DNA from 4 places in the Streptomyces sp. NPDC003248 genome. Region 3 is predicted to be linked to each of the others. Evidence: riboswitches for the same ligand, from Rfam matches in the RefSeq annotation. Region 3 holds a riboswitch; each other region holds the start of a gene.
The links. Region 3 has a riboswitch for cyclic di-AMP ahead of ACZ3KJ_RS22710 (M23 family metallopeptidase). Riboswitches for the same ligand answer to the same signal wherever they lie in the genome.

Region 1 (4,205 bases), on a different contig from region 3:
CCCGCTCCCGCAGCCGCAGCACGGGCAGCGTCGGGATTCCTTCCCGCAGGTCCGTGCCCGGCGTCTTGCCCGACTCGTGGGAGTCCGAGGCGATGTCCAGGACGTCGTCCGCGAGCTGGAAGGCGACTCCCAGCCGCTCGCCGTACTGCGTCAGCACGTCCACGACCGTCTCGTCGGCGCCCGACATCATCGCGCCGAACCGGCACGAGACGGCCACCAGCGAGCCGGTCTTGCCGCCCAGCACGTCGAGGTAGTGCTCGACCGGGTCCCGCCCGTCCGTCGGCCCCGCCGTCTCCAGGATCTGCCCGGTGACCAGCCGCTCGAACGCCTCCGCCTGCACCCGGACCGCCTCGGGCCCGAGGTCGGCGAGGATGTGCGAGGCCCGGGCGAAGAGGAAGTCCCCGGTGAGGACGGCGACCGAGTTCCCCCAGCGCGTGTTCGCGCTCGGCACCCCGCGCCGTACGGTCGCCTCGTCCATCACGTCGTCGTGGTACAGCGTGGCCAGGTGGGTGAGCTCCACCACCACGGCCGACGGCACGATCCCCGGCGCGTACGGGTCGCCGAACTGCGCCGCGAGCATCACGAGCAGGGGCCGGAACCGCTTTCCGCCCGCCCGTACCAGGTGCTGGGCGGCTCCCGTGATGAAGGGAACCTCGCTCTTGGTGGCCTCGAGCAAGCCTTCCTCGACAGCCGTCAATCCGGCCTGGACATCGGCTTCCAGAGCCTGGTCCCGCACGCTCAGCCCGAACGGCCCGACGACGGTCACGAGGGGTCTCCTGTCTGCTGGTGTCTACTGGCGGTTACACGGTTTGTCGATAGGTCGCTGCCATCACTCGAGTCAGCGTATCCGGTCACGTTTCGATCACTGATAAGCCCCCACGTCCCCCGGCCCCCCACGTCGCTCGACCGGGAGACGACGAGAGGAGCCCGGTTGAGCCCGGGCGGCTTCCGATCACGACCGGTATGTTTCCGATCAGCCGATACGAACGGACATTTATCGACTGACCGGGAAGCAGTGATTCATGTCCTGCGCGGAGGCGGACGTCGAATCCGCCGACCGGCCCCCTCCGCGCGACGACGCCGTCCCGGGCCCCCGCTCCCCCGGTCGGCCCGGGGCCTGCTCGCCCTCCGCGGTCAGCTCGCCCTCCGCGGTCAGCTCGCCCTCTGCGGCCCGCACCCGACCGGCCGCCCTCACCCGACCGGGAGCCTTCACCCGACCGGACGAAGGCGCACCCCGTGATCGACGCCGACGACCGTCAGGGGCGCCCTCGGCGGCGGCCGGCGTCCCCGCTGCCGGTGGCGCCGGCGTCCCTGCCTGCGCCGGTCAGCCTGACGGAGAGGCCGGGCCGCGACCGGGCAGTTCCCGCCCCTCCACAACACGCCCTATTCCAAGGGACTTAGGGCTCATTGTCCGTTTAACCCCTATTGCGCCGACGGGTGAGTTGGCTCACTCCCCACCCCCACCCCGCCCCCCGCACCGAACTCTGTGACTCCGCTTTGCGCCAAGCCAGTTGACGTTTCACGACAGCAAAGGATCAAGCACCCCATACCGCGCGGATCATGGTCAATAGGGGTGTGGTGTGATTCCGCCACTTGTTCCGGACATGTGCTCTCGCATACGTTCCCGCCACAAGTCGGGCGGACGCCGAATCCTGCCGCCGCCCTTCACCACCCATCGACGAACACTCACGCACGGCAGGAGCGGGGGACCCAGGTAGAACGCCGGGCCGTACGTCACGCACGTAACGGCCCCGGCTAGGGGTGAAGTCGTGCCGCCGTACCCGTACGGCGGCCGGCCGGGCACCTCCCCGCCCGAACCCGACAGCTCACCCCGCAGGCGCCGGAGAGGAATTCCGCCATGTCTGCTGCCGCCCAGCCCCGCCGCACCCGCCTCGCCCGCACCGTCGCCGCCGTCTGCACCGGCGCCGCCGTGCTCTCCCTTCCGTTCATGGCCGCCACGAGCGCCTCCGCCGCCACCACGACGTCGGTCACCACGACGTCGGCCACCACGGTCGCCGGGTACCCCGACAACCTCGACGGCTGGATCCGCGAGTCCCTCGCGATCATGGCCGAGCGCGGCATCCCCGGCACGTACAACGGCATCCACCGCAACATCCTCCGCGAGTCGTCGGGCAACCCGAAGGCCATCAACCTCTGGGACTCCAACGCGGCCAAGGGCACCCCGTCCAAGGGGCTGCTCCAGGTCATCGACCCGACCTTCGCCGCGTACCACGTGCCCGGCACCTCGTACGACCCGTACGACCCGGTCGCCAACATCACCGCCGCCTGCAACTACGCGGCCGCGCGCTACGGCTCCATCGACAACGTGTTCGGCGCGTACTGACCTGCGCCGAGGCGCAGGACAGGCCGGCTCCCGCGGGACACACCCCGCGGGACTCGCCCTAGGGGAAGAGTCGTTCGAGGACGACGGCCACGCCGTCGTCCTCGTTCGACGTCGTCACCTCGTCGGCCACCGCCTTCAGCTCGGGGTGGGCGTTGGCCATCGCGACACCGCGCGCCGCCCAGTCGAACATCGGGATGTCGTTGGGCATGTCACCGAAGGCCAGCGTGTCCTCGGGCCTCAGCCCGAGGTGTTCGGCGGCCAGCGCCAGCCCCGTCGCCTTGGTGATGCCGCACGGCTGGAGCTCCACCGTGCCCGGCCCGGACATGGTGACGGTCGCGAGCGAACCGACCACCGAGCGGGCCGTCGCCGCCAACTCGTCGTCGGACAGGGCGGGGTGGCGCAGCAGCACCTTGCTGATGGGCTCGCACCACAGGTCGTCGCGCGACCCGACGCGCAGGGCCGGCAGGGTCGGGTGGGGCATCCGGTAGCCCGGCTCGATGAGCGTCAGCCCGTCGACGCCGTCCTGGTCGACGGCCGCGTACACCTCGCCGACCTCGGCCTCGATCTTCCCGAGCGCGGTCTCCGCCAGGTCCCGGTCCAGGGTGACCGACCACAGCAGGCGGTCCGCGCCGGCGTCGTACACCTGTGCACCCTGGCCGCACACCGCGAGTCCCCGGCTGTGCAGGCTCGCCAGCAGCGGCCGGACCCGGGGTGCCGGGCGGCCCGTCACCACCAGGTGGCGGGCGCCGGCGGCCGCCACCCGCGCGAGCGCGTCGAGGGACCGGTCGGAGAAGGTGTCGTCGCCGCGGAGCAGCGTTCCGTCCAGGTCGGTGGCGATGAGGGAGTACGCGGCGCAGCGCGCGGCATCTGCGAAGGGGGCGGCCATGATCAGAGAATACGGATCCCCGCCCTCCCCAACTCACCGTCCCTTCCGGCCGATCCGCGGCGCAACGGGGAGAGGCGGCCGGAAACGGCTTTCACACGCAACGCCGGGTACAGGGCGGTTAAAGGCCTCTGCACCGATTGGCAACAACATGCTCCGCTGCCTACCGCCCGAACTACCTGGAGCGGTACCGTCCAAGGGTCCAGGGGGGACTTGATCGGGGGGTCAGGTTGAGCAGTGGACGTGTTCGTGTGCTCGGGCCCGAGGAGCTCGGCGAGGGGGAGCGGGAGCGGTGGCGCGCGCTGCGCGCCGCGTCCGCGGTCCCGCGCAATCCGTTCATGGAACCGGAGTTCACCGACGCCGTGGGCCGGGTGCGGCCCCGCGCGCGGGTGGCGGTGGTGTACGAGGGGCGTGAGCCGGTCGGTTTCCTGCCCCACGAGCGGGGCCGGCTCGGCCGGGGCCAGGCCCTCGCGTACGGCGTGTCGGACGCCCAGGGAGCCGTGCTGAGCCCGGGCCTCGGGCTGAACGCGGACGAACTGATGCGGGCCTGCTCCCTGTCGAGCTTCGCCTTCGACAACCTGGAGGCGGAACAGGGGCTGTTCCTGCCGCAGGTGGCCGCCGAGTACGCCTCCTACGTCATCGACGTGGAGAAGGGGTACGAGACCTACGAGTCCGTGCTGCGCGCGCAGTCGCCTAAGTTCCTGAAGACGACGCTCGCGAAGGAGCGCAGGCTGGGCCGCCAGGCCGGGCCGCTGCGGTTCGTGTTCGACGAGCGCGACCCGGCCGCGCTGCGCACGCTCATGGCGTGGAAGTCGGCGCAGTACCGCAGGACCGGCCGCCGGGACCGGTTCGCGCAGGAGTGGATCACCCGGCTGGTGGACGCCCTCGCCGAGACGCGCGCCCCGGAGTGCTCCGGCACGCTGTCCGTGCTCTACGCCGGTGAGCGGCCCGTCGCCGCGCACTTCGGACTGCGTTCAA
Region 2 (4,205 bases), on a different contig from region 3:
CATCTCGGAGGAACAGCAGGCGACCCTCGCACGCCGCGCCGCGGCCATCGGCGTCGAGCTGTTCGTGGTCGACGACGGCTGGTTCGGGGCCCGCACCGGCGACCACGCGGGACTCGGCGACTGGCGCCCCAACCCCGACCGCTTCCCCAACGGCCTCAAGCCGCTCGCGGACCAGGTGCACGCGCTCGGGATGCAGTTCGGCATCTGGGTCGAGCCCGAAATGGTCAATCCGGACAGCGACCTCTACCGGGCGCACCCCGACTGGGTCCAGTTCCAGCCCGGACGGAAGCGGACGGAGTTCCGCAACCAGCTCGTCCTCAACCTCGCCCGCGAGGACGTCCAGGAGTACCTCTGGCAGCAGCTCGACACCCTCCTGTCCAGCGCGCCCATCGACTACGTCAAGTGGGACTTCAACCGCTGCTTCACCGACGCCGGCTGGCCGGACGACCCCTACCCGCAGCGGCTCTGGGTCGACCACGTGCGCGCCCTGTACGCGCTGTTCGACCGGTTGCGGGCGGCCCACCCGGGCGTCGCCTTCGAGTCCTGCTCCGGTGGCGGCGGGCGGATCGACCTCGGTGTCGCGGGCCGGACCGACCAGGTGTGGACGTCCGACAACACCGACCCGCTGGACCGGCTCGCCATCCAGCACGGCTTCAGCCAGGTGCACCCGGCGCGGATCATGGCCGCCTGGGTCACCGACAGCCCCAACACCCAGCTCAACGGCAGGGCCAGCTCGCTGCGCTTCCGGTTCGTCAGTGCCATGGCCGGTGTGCTCGGCGTCGGCGGGGACCTCTCCGAGTGGACCGAGGAGGAGCTCGCCGAGGCGCGCGGCTGGGTCGAGCTCTACAAGGAGATCCGGCCCCTCGTGCAGCACGGCGACCTGTACCGGCTGCGGCCCCCGGAGGGCGGTCTGAGCGCCGTGCAGTACGTGCGCGGGGACGAGAGCGTCGCCCTCGCCTGGCTCCAGGCGCAGCGCTACGGCGAGCCGGCACCGGCGCTGCGGCTGCGCGGCCTGGACCCGGCAGAGTCGTACGAATGCCTTGAAACGGGTGAAGTGCACCGCGGGGCGGTGCTGCTGCACCACGGGCTGCGCACCGGGCTGCGCGGCGACCTCGATGCGACGGTTATCCGACTGCGTCGCATCTGAGAGTTCTGTCCGGATTGGATTCCTTCATCACAACTCGCTTTGGAATAAAGGAGCCTGGAGGCGTGTCACGTGAGGAGCGTCATATCCGTGACCGTGCGTCGCCCGTCATGCTCACGTAATCAAGGCGTTTTTCATGGGCGTTCCGGGAAGTGCGGGCCTCGCGGTACACGGAAAGTGACGGGGGATTCTCACAGAGGATCAAGAGAAAGGCGTGAACAGCGCAACCGCTGCTTGTTCCTGTGCGTCCTGGTCGCTTACGTTCCACACCAATCCGGACGGACGCCCAATCCTGCCGCCGCCCGGAGCCCGCACACACTCACCCGTACGTGGCAGGAGCGGGGGACCCACAGGTAGAACCGCCTGTTCCGGTCTCCGGAACGGCTAGGGGTAAAGCCGTGCCTCGGCGCGGCCGGGCATCTCCAGCCCGCACCCGACAGCTCACCTCGCAGGCGCCGGAGAGGAATGCGACATGCCCGCGAAGGGTAAGCACCGCCGCCCGAAGACCCCGCGCTTCACCCGCTCCATCGCCGTCGCCGGAACGGGCGGCGCCGCGCTCGCCCTCCCGCTCATGGGTGCCGCCGGCGCCCATGCCGCGCCGGCCCAGTCGGCGGCCCGGTCGGTCTCCGCCGTCGCGGAGACGTCCGTCCAGGCCGCTCCGGCGGCGCAGCAGGCCGCCGCCGACGCGACGTCCGCCACCGAGACCCGGACCTACACCGTGGTGGCCGGCGACTACCTCTCGAAGATCGCGGAGGAGCAGAGCGTCAGCGGCGGCTGGCAGGAGCTGTACGAGGACAACCGTCAGGCCGTCGGCGCGGACCCGTCGCTGATCCACCCGGGCCTCAAGCTGTCGATCGGCGAGAAGGCGGCCACGACCGGCACCACCAAGTCGCCGTCCACGTCCTCCGGTTCCTCCTCCTCGTCGAAGTCGTCGCAGACCTCGAAGTCCTCGCAGACCTCGAAGTCCTCGAAGGCGTCGGAGTCCACGCAGTCCTCGACGTCGGCGAAGTCCTCCGGCTCCGCCGCCGGGTCGGCCACGCAGAGCGCCGGGAACACCACCGCCTCCAGCGGCTTCGTCCTCCCCGTGGCGAGCGCCGCCATCGGCACCCCGTACCGGATGTCCGGCAGCATGTGGTCCAGCGGCTACCACACCGGCGTCGACTTCGTCGTCTCGACCGGCACCTCCCTCAAGGCCGTCGGCGCGGGCACGGTCGTCTCCGCCGGCTGGGGCGGCGCCTACGGCAACCAGGTCGTCATCAAGCTCGCCGACGGCTACTACGCCCAGTACGCCCACCTGTCCTCGCTCTCCGTCTCGGCCGGCCAGACCGTCTCCGCGGGACAGCAGATCGGCCTGTCCGGCGCGACCGGCAACGTGACCGGCCCCCACCTGCACTTCGAGATCCGCACCACGCCGAACTACGGCTCGGACATCGACCCGGTCGCCTACCTCCGCTCGCACGGGGTCTCCGTCGGCTGACCCCGCGCGGCCACCCGCCCGGCACGCCACCGCAGGCCGGACCCGTTCACCGGGTCCGGCCTGCGGTGTCTTTGCACGTTCGTGATCACTGTGTTGCGGTCGTATGGCAGGTCCCGCCGGACCGTCGACAGCGCGGGCGGAGGGGGGACACAGTGATCTCCGGCAAGGAACAACCGCTTTCCCCGCCCCCCGCATGTCCGATTCCTCGAACATCGTTCGGCTGCGTGGACGGCGACCGGGCCATCGCGAGGTGGCCGACCCCACGACCACGCTCATCGTGAAGGACCACAAGTGAACCCCACCCGACGCCGAAGAACCGTCGCCGTCACCGCCGCCGCCCTGCTGGCCGGACTCTTCTCCGCGCCCACCGGCCAGGCCGCCGAGCAGCCGCGCCGGATCGTCGAGAACCTCGACCGCGGCCTGGTCGCCGTACCGTCCGGCGAGGGCACCTTCCTCAGCTGGCGCCTGCTCGGCACCGAGTACGCCCGGTACGGCGACGCGATCGCCTTCAACGTGTACAAGAACGGCCGCCGGCTGAACCGCGAGCCGATCAGGAAGTCGACGACCTACCAGGACGACTCCCGGGGCACGGGGACGTACACCGTGCGCGCGGTGGTCGACGGACACGAGCAGCGGCCGAGTTCCGCCGCCCTCGACTTCGCCGACGGGTACGCCGAGATCCCGCTCGCCGCGGCCGACGGCTACACCGTCCAGCACGCCTGGCCCGGCGACCTCGACGGCGACGGACGCTACGAGCTCGTCGTCAGCCGGCTCTCCCAGACCCGGGACAGGTCCGACCTGCTGGAGGCCTACACCCTCTCCGGCGAGCGGCTCTGGCGGGTCGACCTCGGCCCCGGCTCCTACACCCAGGCCGGCGGGAACGGCGCCAACGACCCCGCGCCCGCCGCCGTCAGCGGCTCCACCGCGATCGGCGGCTACCGCAACGACGACAACGTCACCGTGTACGACCTCGACAGCGACGGCAAGGCCGAGGTACTGGTGCACACCGCCGACGGCACCACCTTCGCGGACGGCGCACAGGTCACCGCCGCCTCGCCCGCGAACCAGTTCGTCTCGGTGATCGACGGCGCGACCGGCACCGAGCGCACCCGGCAGCCCGTCCCCGACGACTTCGTCGCCGACGGCCCCTCCGGCGGCCACTTCGGCATCGCCTACCTGGACGGCGTCCACCCGAGCCTGGTCACCAAGCTGGTCACCCGCGTCGGCGCCAAGCGCGGCGCCTTCCGGATCCTCTTCCAGACCTGGGACTTCGACGGCACGGACCTGACCCGCCGTTGGAAGTACGTCGTCCCCTCCGACAGCGGCGCGACCAGCTTCCACCAGATCCGCACCGTCGACGTCGACAGGGACGGCCGGGACGAGATCGCCGACGGCAACTACGTCGTCAACAGCGACGGCACCCTGCGCTACGTCGTCGACGGCGCCGGCCACGGCGACCGCTTCCACATCGCCGATCTCGACCCCGGCCGCCCCGGCCTGGAGGGCTTCGCCATCCAGCAGGCGGAACTGGGCGTCGTCCCGAACTTCCCCTGGTACTACTACGACGCCGACACCGGCGAGCGC
Region 3 (4,205 bases):
GCCTGCCGGGGGAAATTGCCGGAAGCATGCCGACCCCAGCGTGCGAGCATACGAACGACGCGCCGTCGGAAATTCCGGGCGCGCCGGGAAATGGGCAGCGGAAATACGCCTCCGCCGAATATCCCTTCTTTGTATACGGCTCTCGTGTTAATGACGCGGGCCCGACATGTTTACGACGTGTTGCGAAGTCCTCACACGGTCCTGGCGTTCTCCGCCCGCGAAGCGCAGCCGGTGCGCGGTGGAGGAGCGCTCGGTGTGGAGCGCCGTGAGCGACCGCGCGCGATCGCCGTCCCCGCGCGCCACCGCGTCCACGATCGCGCCGTGCTCCGCCCAGGACTCCACCGGGTTGGCCGGCGCCTCCACCGCGTACATCCAGGCGATCTTGTGCCGGAGCTGGGTGAGCGTCGAGGTCAGGGCATGGCTGCCGGAGGCCTGGGCGAGCGTCTCGTGGAACCAGCCGCCCAGGGAGCGCAGATCCTCGCTGCTGCCCCTCCTGGCGCGCTCCTGGCCCAGCCGGACGAGGCCGCGCAGCACCTTGAGGTGTGCCTCGGTGCGTCGCTGGGCGGCCCGGGAGGCGCCGAGCGGCTCCAGGAGCATGCGCATCTCCAGCAGGTCGGCGGCCTCCTGCTCGGTCGGTTCGGCGACGCACGCGCCCGCGTGCCGCCGCGTGACGACGAACCCCTCCGCCTCCAGCGTGCGCAGCGCCTCCCGGACGGGGACGCGGGAGACTCCGTAGCGGCGGGCGAGGAGTTCCTCGGTGAGGCGGCTGCCGCGCTCGTAGACACCCGCGACGATGTCGTCCCGGATGGCCGTGCACACCGAGTGCGCCGGAATACGCATGACCGACCTCCGCCTTAATCCCCGTGAAACGTCGACGAATGACGTGTGTTCAGTGACTCTATTGCAGTGAACCGCACATTCCGACGGCGGGCCGGAATCCAGGGATATTTTTTGGACAGCGAGGCGCAGAAAAACGGCGAAAGCCCCGGCCGCGGGGGCCGGGGCGGGAGGATGTGTCGCCGGGTGCCGTCACAGACGGGGACGCGTCGCCGGGTGGTGCCGGCGGTTCGCATGCGTCACCGGGGTGTCGCCGGAGGCTGGGCCCCGGACGTGGTTCAGGGGGCGCCCCGGACGTCGTTCAGAGGGCACCCCGGACGTCGATCAAGGGTCGCCCCGGACGTCGTTCAGAGGGCACCCCGGACGTCGATCAGGGGTCGGCCCGGACGTCGTCAGAGGCTCACGCCGTGCTTGCGGAGGTAGGCGACCGGGTCGATGTCCGAGCCGTACTCGGCGCTCGTGCGGGCCTCGAAGTGCAGGTGCGGGCCGGTGACGTTGCCGGTCGCGCCGGAGAGGGCTATCCGCTGGCCGGCGGTGACCTTCTGGCCCACCGAGACGCTGATCGACGACAGGTGACCGTACTGGGTGTACGTGCCGTCGCTCATCCGGAGCACGACCTGGTTGCCGTAGGCACCGCCCCAGCCGGCCTCGACGACGGTGCCGGCCCCGACCGCGTGCACGGCCGTGCCGGTCGAGGCGTGGAAGTCGATGCCGGTGTGGCTCCCGGACGACCACAGGGAGCTGCTCGCCCGGTAGGCGGTGGAGACGTAGGAGCCGGTGATCGGCGCCACGAAGGCGTTGAGGCGCTTGCGCTCGGCCTCACGGGCGGCGCGGGCACGTGCCTCGCGCTCCTCCTTGACCCTCTCGGCGGCCTCGGCGGCGGCCTCCTTGCGCGCGGCCTCCGCCTGCGCGGCCTGCTTCTGCGCGGTGGCCTGCTCGTCGATCCGCTCGGCGACCGTGTCACCGATGGCGACGACGGGGATGAGCCCGGTCTGCTCGGCGGAGGGCTCCGCGGCGAGGGCGGGACCGGAGGCGGCGGTGCCGATGACGCCGGTGGTGGTGAGCGCCGCGATGCCCGCCGCGCGGGCGGAGGTGCGCTTCATCCGGCCGGGACGACGGTGCTTCCCGGTGGCGCAGGTGAACGCCATGAAGTTGAGCGGTCCTTTCCTTCCCTCTCGCCTACCGGGTTAGCTGACGGGTTCGGAGCAGGAAGGTCTCCTACGGACCCCCTCGCGACACGCGCGGGCGTCCGATTCACCCCAGGGACTTCATCGTTGGGTCCCCGGCTCCCCTGGCTCGCGCCGTACGGGGACTCGGCGATGGCTGTCCGGTGCCGCGGATGCGGCGCACTGCCCGACGAACAGCCCGGACGAACCTAGACGCGCCCGCGATCAATCCCCAAACGCCCCCCGGTTTTTGTAGCGCATGCCACAGGGCAGACAGGCAGCCTCTCCCTCAATTCGGACATCCCTTTCGGACATCGAAGGGCCCTGGCGACCGGCCGGTCGCCAGGGCCCCGCGCGCACCCCTGTCACCTCGGGGCGCGCGCCTCGCCGTGGGGAGGACCCCCGCCGCTACTCGGCCGGAACGACCTTCACCTCACCGATGCCCAGGGCCTCGACCGCGTCCTTGATCCGGCCGGCGTCACCGACGAGCACGGTCACCAGGCGGTCCACCGGGAAGGCGCTGACGACCGCCGCGGTGGCCTCCACGGTGCCGGTCGCGGCGAGCTGCTGATACAGCGTCGCCTGGTAGTCGTCGGGCAGGTGCTGCTCGACCTGGTCGGCCAGGGTGCCGGCCACGGCCGCGGCGGTCTCGTACTTCAGCGGCGCGACACCGACCAGGTTCTGCACGGCGACGTCCCGCTCGGCGTCGGTGAGCCCCTCGGCGGCGAGGGTGCGCAGCACCTTCCAGAGGTCCTCCAGCGCGGGGCCCGTGTTGGGGGTGTCCACGGAGCCGCTGATGGCGAGCATCGCGGCGCCCGTGCCGTCCGGCGCGGAGCGCAGCACCTGGCCGAAGGAGCGCACGCCGTAGGTGTAGCCCTTCTCCTCGCGCAGGACGCGGTCCAGACGGGAGGTGAGGGTGCCGCCGAGGCAGTACGTGCCGAGCACCTGCGCGGGCCACACGCGCGCGTGCCGGTCGGGACCGACGCGGCCGATCAGCAGCTGCGTCTGGACGGCGCCGGGGCGGTCCACGATGACGACCCGGCCGGTGTCGTCGGCGGTCACCGGCGGCACCGGCCGCGGCTGGGCCGAGGAGCCCGTCCAGGCGCCCAGGGTGTCCCCGAGGAGCGCGTCGAGGTCGATGCCCGTCAGATCGCCGACGACCACCGCGGTGGCCGTGGCGGGGCGGACGTGCTTCTCGTAGAAGGACCGGACGGCCCCGGAGTCGATCTTCTCGACCGTGTCGGCGGTGCCCTGGCGCGGCCGCGACATGCGCGTGGCGGCCGGGAAGAGCTCCTTGGAGAGCTCCTTGGCGGCGCGCCGGGAGGGGTTGGCCAGCTCGTGCGGGATCTCGTCGAGGCGGTTGCGCACCAGACGCTCGACCTCGCTGTCGGCGAACGCGGGCGCCCGCAGGGCGTCGGCGATCAGGCCGAGGGCCTTGGCCAGGCGGGAGGCCGGGACCTCCAGGCTCAGCCGGACGCCGGGGTGGTCGGCGTGCGCGTCGAGGGTGGCGCCGCAGCGCTCCAGCTCGGCGGCGAACTCCTCGGCGGAGTGCTTGTCGGTGCCCTCCGAGAAGGCCCGCGCCATGATCGTGGCGACACCGTCGAGACCGGCCGGCTCGGCGTCCAGGGGCGCGTCGAGGATGATCTCGACGGCGACCACCTGCTGCCCCGGGCGGTGGCAGTGCAGGACGGTCAGGCCGTTGTCGAGCGCCCCGCGCGCGGGGGCCGGGAACGCCCACGGCCTGGCGTCGCCCGCCTGCGGCTGGGGGTGGAAGTCCATCGTGGCGAGCTCGGTCACTTGGCCGCCTCCTCGTTCTCGTCCGCGTCGGCGGTGTCGTCGGCAGTGTCGTTGCCCTCGGCGCCCTCGGCGCCTTCTTCAGCGCCCTCGACGGGCTCGTAGACCAGCACGGCCCGGTTGTCGGGGCGCAGGCGGGCCTCGGCGACCTCCCGCACCTCCTCCGCCGTGACGTCCAGCACGCGCTGGACGGCGGTCAGGGCGAGCTGCGGATCACCGAAGAGCACGGCGAACCGGCACAGTTCGTCGGCGCGGCCGGCGACCGTGCCGAGACGGTCCAGCCACTCGCGCTCCAGCTGGGCCTGGGCCCGCTCCATCTCCTCCGGCGTGGGGCCCTCCTCGGCGAACCGGGCGAGCTCCTCGTCGATGGCGGCCTCGATGACGGGCACCTCCACGTCGCCGGAGGTC
Region 4 (4,205 bases), on a different contig from region 3:
AAGGTGTAGGAGCCGTCCTTGTAGAACTCGGACGCGGCGACGTCGAGCGCCAGGGCGATCTGCTCGCCGGGGGTGTAGCCGGCCTCCTTGATCGCCTCGAGGATGAGGTCGAGGGCCTCGCGGTTGGAGCCGAGGTTCGGGGCGAAGCCGCCCTCGTCGCCGAGGCCGGTGGACAGGCCCTTGCTCTTCAGGACCTTCTTCAGGGTGTGGTAGACCTCGGTGCCCCAGCGCAGGGCCTCGGAGAAGGACTCCGCGCCGATGGGGGCGATCATGAACTCCTGGATGTCCACGTTGGAGTCGGCGTGCGAGCCGCCGTTCAGGATGTTCATCATCGGCACCGGCAGCAGGTGCGCGTTCGGGCCGCCCAGGTAGCGGAACAGCGGCAGGTCGCTGGCCTCGGAGGCGGCGTGGGCGACGGCGAGGGAGACGCCGAGGATGGCGTTGGCGCCCAGGGAGCCCTTGTTGTCGGTGGCGTCCAGGTCGAACATCGCCTGGTCGATCAGGCGCTGCTCGGTGGCGTCGTAGCCGACCAGCTCCGGGCCGATCTGCTCGATGACGGCGAGGACGGCCTTCTCGACGCCCTTGCCCTGGTAGCGGTTCGGGTCACCGTCGCGGAGCTCGATGGCCTCGAAGGCGCCGGTGGAGGCGCCGGACGGGACGGCGGCACGACCCGTGCTGCCGTCGTCGAGGCCGACCTCGACCTCGACCGTGGGGTTGCCTCGGGAGTCCAGGATTTCCCGGGCTACGACGACGTCGATGGACGGCACGAGCATCTCCTTCGTGGGATGTGACGCTGGTTGTGCGGGGCACGTGGGCCGCGGGCGGCCCTTGTTGATCCCTTGATGTGGCCTTGCGACTAGAGCCTAACCGTCCCGGGGCCGCCGACAGCCGACCGACCGCCCCGTGGACAGGCTGACGGTACACATTGTTCCCGCCCGGAACAAAGAGGGTGACCAACAGGCGGATGGCGGGCGGGCAAAGAAATACCCCGCCCCGGCGCGTACGGGGGAACGCGCGCCGGGGCGGGGCGCCCGTGGGGACGGGGGGGACCCTCACGAGGTCTTCAGTGTGCGGACCACACCTGTGCGGGGGCTGTGGCCACCCTGGGAGCCAGGTGTCACTTCAGGTGCAGCTGCTGGCCAGGGTAGATGAGGTCGGCGTCGTCGACGATGTCCTTGTTGAGCTGGAACAGCTTCTCCCAGCCGCCCGCGACGTCCTGCTCCTGGGCGATGGAGCTGAGGGTGTCGCCGGTGACCACCTTGTACTCGCCGTCGCCCTTCTCGACCTTCTCGCCGGTCGGGGTGGTGACCGTCTTCTGGCTCTCGGCGGCCGGGCGCTCGGTGGAGCGGGAGGTGCTCTGCTGCTCGGTCGAACGGCTCGTGGTGCCGGAGTCCGCCGAGGAACCGGAGCCGGAGCCCGTGGAAGTACCGCTGGAGGAGCCGGCCGAGGAGTCGGAGGAGTCGGACGAGGAGGTGCCGCCGGTGTAGGCGGCGCCGGACAGGTCCTTGCCGCAGACCGGCCAGGCGCCCTTGCCCTGGCTCGCGAGGACCTTCTCGGCGATCTGGATCTGCTGGGACTTGGTGGCCTTGTCGGCGGTGGCGGCGTACTGCGTGCCGCCGTTCGCGGCCCAGGTGGAGGCGGAGAACTGGAGGCCGCCGTAGTAGCCGTTGCCGGTGTTGATGGACCAGTTGCCGCCGGACTCGCACTGGGCGACCGCGTCCCACTCGGAGGCGGTGGCGGCGGAGGCGTTGCCGGCCGCCATCAGCGGGGCGGCGACGGCGGCGCCGGTGACACCGGCGACGGCGATGGCGCGGGTGGCCTTGGACGGACGACGGTGCTTGCCCTTGCCGGAGAACAGCATGGATCGATCCCCTCACCGACGCCTGCGAGGTGAGCTGTCGGGTTCGGGCCGGTTGAGTTGCCCGGCCACGCCTCTTCTTCGGAAGGCGTGGCTTCACCCCTAGCCGCGTCCGTCAACCACCCGGTGCGGCACTTACCTTGGGTCCCCCGCTCCTGCCTGCGGCGCTTGACGCGACGACTGTTCCCGGGTGGCCGCTGGCAGGATTCGGCGTTGCGACGGCCGGGGCTCGGGTTGCCGAGCGGTCCTGACCGTAGGCAGGCGATCGGGGGAATTTCAAAGACGATCAGGGCTTCTGAGACTCATCCCACACTTTCGCCAAACCGGACATTCGGCGCGAAGCGTGACGTGAACTCCCCCCGTTTTCACGGCTTTTACGCCCTATTCGACGCCTGTCGCAAGCGTCTGACCGGGCACGATGTTGCCCGGGTCGGCGCCGATGACGTCCTTGTTCTCGGCGTAGAGCGCACGCCATCCGCCGTCGAGGCCAAGGGAGTCGGCGATGGTGACGAGGGAGTCGCCCGCCTGGACGGTGTAGGTGGCCGCCGTGCCGCTGAGGGTGTCGGCGGCATGCCGGCCGGAGGAGGCGGTGGTGGTGCCGTCGGCCGTCGTCTCCTCGGCGCTGCCGCCGCGGTGGCGGCCCGAGCCGGTGGACGCGGTGTCGTCGGACGCGGTGTCGTCGGACGCGGTGCCGCTGGACGTGGTGCCGCTGGACAGCGCGTCGGCCGAACCGGTGTCGATCAGGCTCCATGAGCCCACGTCCTGGGCCGGGTTGTCCGAGGCGTCCGCCTCCGGGGTCGCGGTGGACGAGCCGCCGCCCGCCGCGGAGCCGCTCGCACCGGAACCGGTGGACGTGTCGGACGTTGCGGACTTGTCCGACGCGGAGGAGGAAGAGGAAGAAGGGGACGATGCGGACGCTTCCGGAGAATCCGTGGCGGATCCGGTGGCCGCACCGGTGGAGTCCTCGCCGGAATCCGCGGAGGAGCCGGAGGAGTCGGAGGACTTGGAGGAGGAGCCGGAGGAATCCGACGAGTCGGACGACTCCTTGGACAGGTCGGACAGGCCGGACGTCACGGAGGAGTCGGACGAATCCTCGGCCACGCCGGTGTCCAGGTCCGCCGAGCCGGAGTCCGCGCTCAGACCGGACGTCAGCCCGCACGTGCCCCACGCGCCGACGCCCTGGTCCGCGAGGACCTTCTGGGCGACGGATATCTGCTGGTTGCGGCTGGCCAGGTCCGGGCGCGGGGCGTAGTCGAGCCCGCCGTACGCCTCCCAGTTCTCCTGGGTCAGGGACAGGCCGCCGTACTCGCCGCCGCCCTCGTTGGCGCTCCAGGAGCCCCCGGTCTCGCACTCCGCCACCGTGTCCCAGACCGTGTTGTCCGCGGCGCTCGCGCCGGTGGCGCCGAGCAGCGGGATGGCGATGGCCGAGCCGGTCACACCGGCCGCGACGAGGAGGGCCGGGGCCTGGCGGGGGCGACGATGACGACCGTTCCCGGTGAGCATGCGGGGGGCCTTTCTCGAGACAGCATTGACCCGCGCGACGGATGGTGCCGAGGCGCCGCGCTGACGAGTGAACGTATCGGCACACGATCACTTGTCACAAGTTAATGCCGCGCGGATCACGTGAAGATCACAGAGTCGAGAAGCCGACACCTCCGCTTCGCCGTTCCCTCACATGACGGTCGGTCAGCGGACGGCTGCGGGGTGTGGGGGGTGGTGGCCGGCGGGGCGTGCGTCGCTCACCGGGGCGTGGGGGGCGTGAACTCCACGGGGAGGGTGCGCAGTCCGCGCATGATGAGACCGCCGCGCCACCTCAGGTCGGCCGGGTCCGCCGCGAGGCGCAGGTCGGGCAGCCGGGTGAGGAGGGTGGCGAGCGCGGTCCGGCCCTCCAGCCGGGCGAGCGGGGCGCCCAGGCAGTAGTGGATGCCGTGGCCGTAGCCGAGGTGCTGGTTGTCGCGGCGGGAGAGGTCCAGGGTGTCGGGGTCGGTGAAGCGCTCCGGGTCGCGGTCGGCGGCCGCGAGGACGACGAGGACGGGGTCGCCGGGTGCGATGTCCTGGCCGCCGATGGTGAGCGGGTGGGTGGCGAAGCGCCAGGTGGCGAGCTCCACGGGACCGTCGAAGCGCAGGAGTTCCTCGATGCCGGTCTCCAGCAGGCCGGGGTCGCCGGCGGCCAGGGAGTCCTGGAGCCGCCGGCGCTGGCCGGGGTGGGTGAGCAGGGCGTAGGTGCCGTTGCCGATGAGGTTGACGGTGGTCTCGAAACCGGCGAACAGCAGGATGAAGGCCATGGCGGCGGCCTCGTTCTCGGTGAGGTGCTCACCGTGGTCGGAGGCGCGGATGAGGCCGGAGA

Region 1: it holds a riboswitch for cyclic di-AMP, as region 3 does, so the genes downstream of both, ACZ3KJ_RS11115 (transglycosylase SLT domain-containing protein) here and ACZ3KJ_RS22710 (M23 family metallopeptidase) in region 3, are expected to answer to the same signal.
Region 2: it holds a riboswitch for cyclic di-AMP, as region 3 does, so the genes downstream of both, ACZ3KJ_RS31840 (M23 family metallopeptidase) here and ACZ3KJ_RS22710 (M23 family metallopeptidase) in region 3, are expected to answer to the same signal.
Region 4: it holds a riboswitch for cyclic di-AMP, as region 3 does, so the genes downstream of both, ACZ3KJ_RS16495 (transglycosylase family protein) here and ACZ3KJ_RS22710 (M23 family metallopeptidase) in region 3, are expected to answer to the same signal.

The regions. Positions count from the first base shown of each region.
Region 1 is NZ_JBVHDT010000003.1:501,507-505,711, forward strand. Features, by position in the region: gene ACZ3KJ_RS11110 (polyprenyl synthetase family protein) at 1-766, opposite strand, end outside; cyclic di-AMP (ydaO/yuaA leader) riboswitch at 1,674-1,853, shown strand; gene ACZ3KJ_RS11115 (transglycosylase SLT domain-containing protein) at 1,859-2,344, shown strand; gene ACZ3KJ_RS11120 (HAD family hydrolase) at 2,403-3,230, opposite strand; gene ACZ3KJ_RS11125 (GNAT family N-acetyltransferase) at 3,479-4,205, shown strand, end outside.
Region 2 is NZ_JBVHDT010000019.1:137,245-141,449, reverse strand. Features, by position in the region: gene ACZ3KJ_RS31845 (alpha-galactosidase) at 1-1,147, shown strand, start outside; cyclic di-AMP (ydaO/yuaA leader) riboswitch at 1,455-1,612, shown strand; gene ACZ3KJ_RS31840 (M23 family metallopeptidase) at 1,617-2,621, shown strand; gene ACZ3KJ_RS31835 (rhamnogalacturonan lyase family protein) at 2,913-4,205, shown strand, end outside.
Region 3 is NZ_JBVHDT010000009.1:307,179-311,383, forward strand. Features, by position in the region: gene ACZ3KJ_RS22705 (GntR family transcriptional regulator) at 148-840, opposite strand; gene ACZ3KJ_RS22710 (M23 family metallopeptidase) at 1,230-1,985, opposite strand; cyclic di-AMP (ydaO/yuaA leader) riboswitch at 1,999-2,166, opposite strand; gene ACZ3KJ_RS22715 (M16 family metallopeptidase) at 2,412-3,800, opposite strand; gene ACZ3KJ_RS22720 (M16 family metallopeptidase) at 3,797-4,205, opposite strand, start outside.
Region 4 is NZ_JBVHDT010000006.1:84,999-89,203, forward strand. Features, by position in the region: gene eno (phosphopyruvate hydratase) at 1-767, opposite strand, end outside; gene ACZ3KJ_RS16495 (transglycosylase family protein) at 1,118-1,861, opposite strand; cyclic di-AMP (ydaO/yuaA leader) riboswitch at 1,866-2,035, opposite strand; gene ACZ3KJ_RS16500 (transglycosylase family protein) at 2,240-3,361, opposite strand; gene ACZ3KJ_RS16505 (cytochrome P450 family protein) at 3,598-4,205, opposite strand, start outside.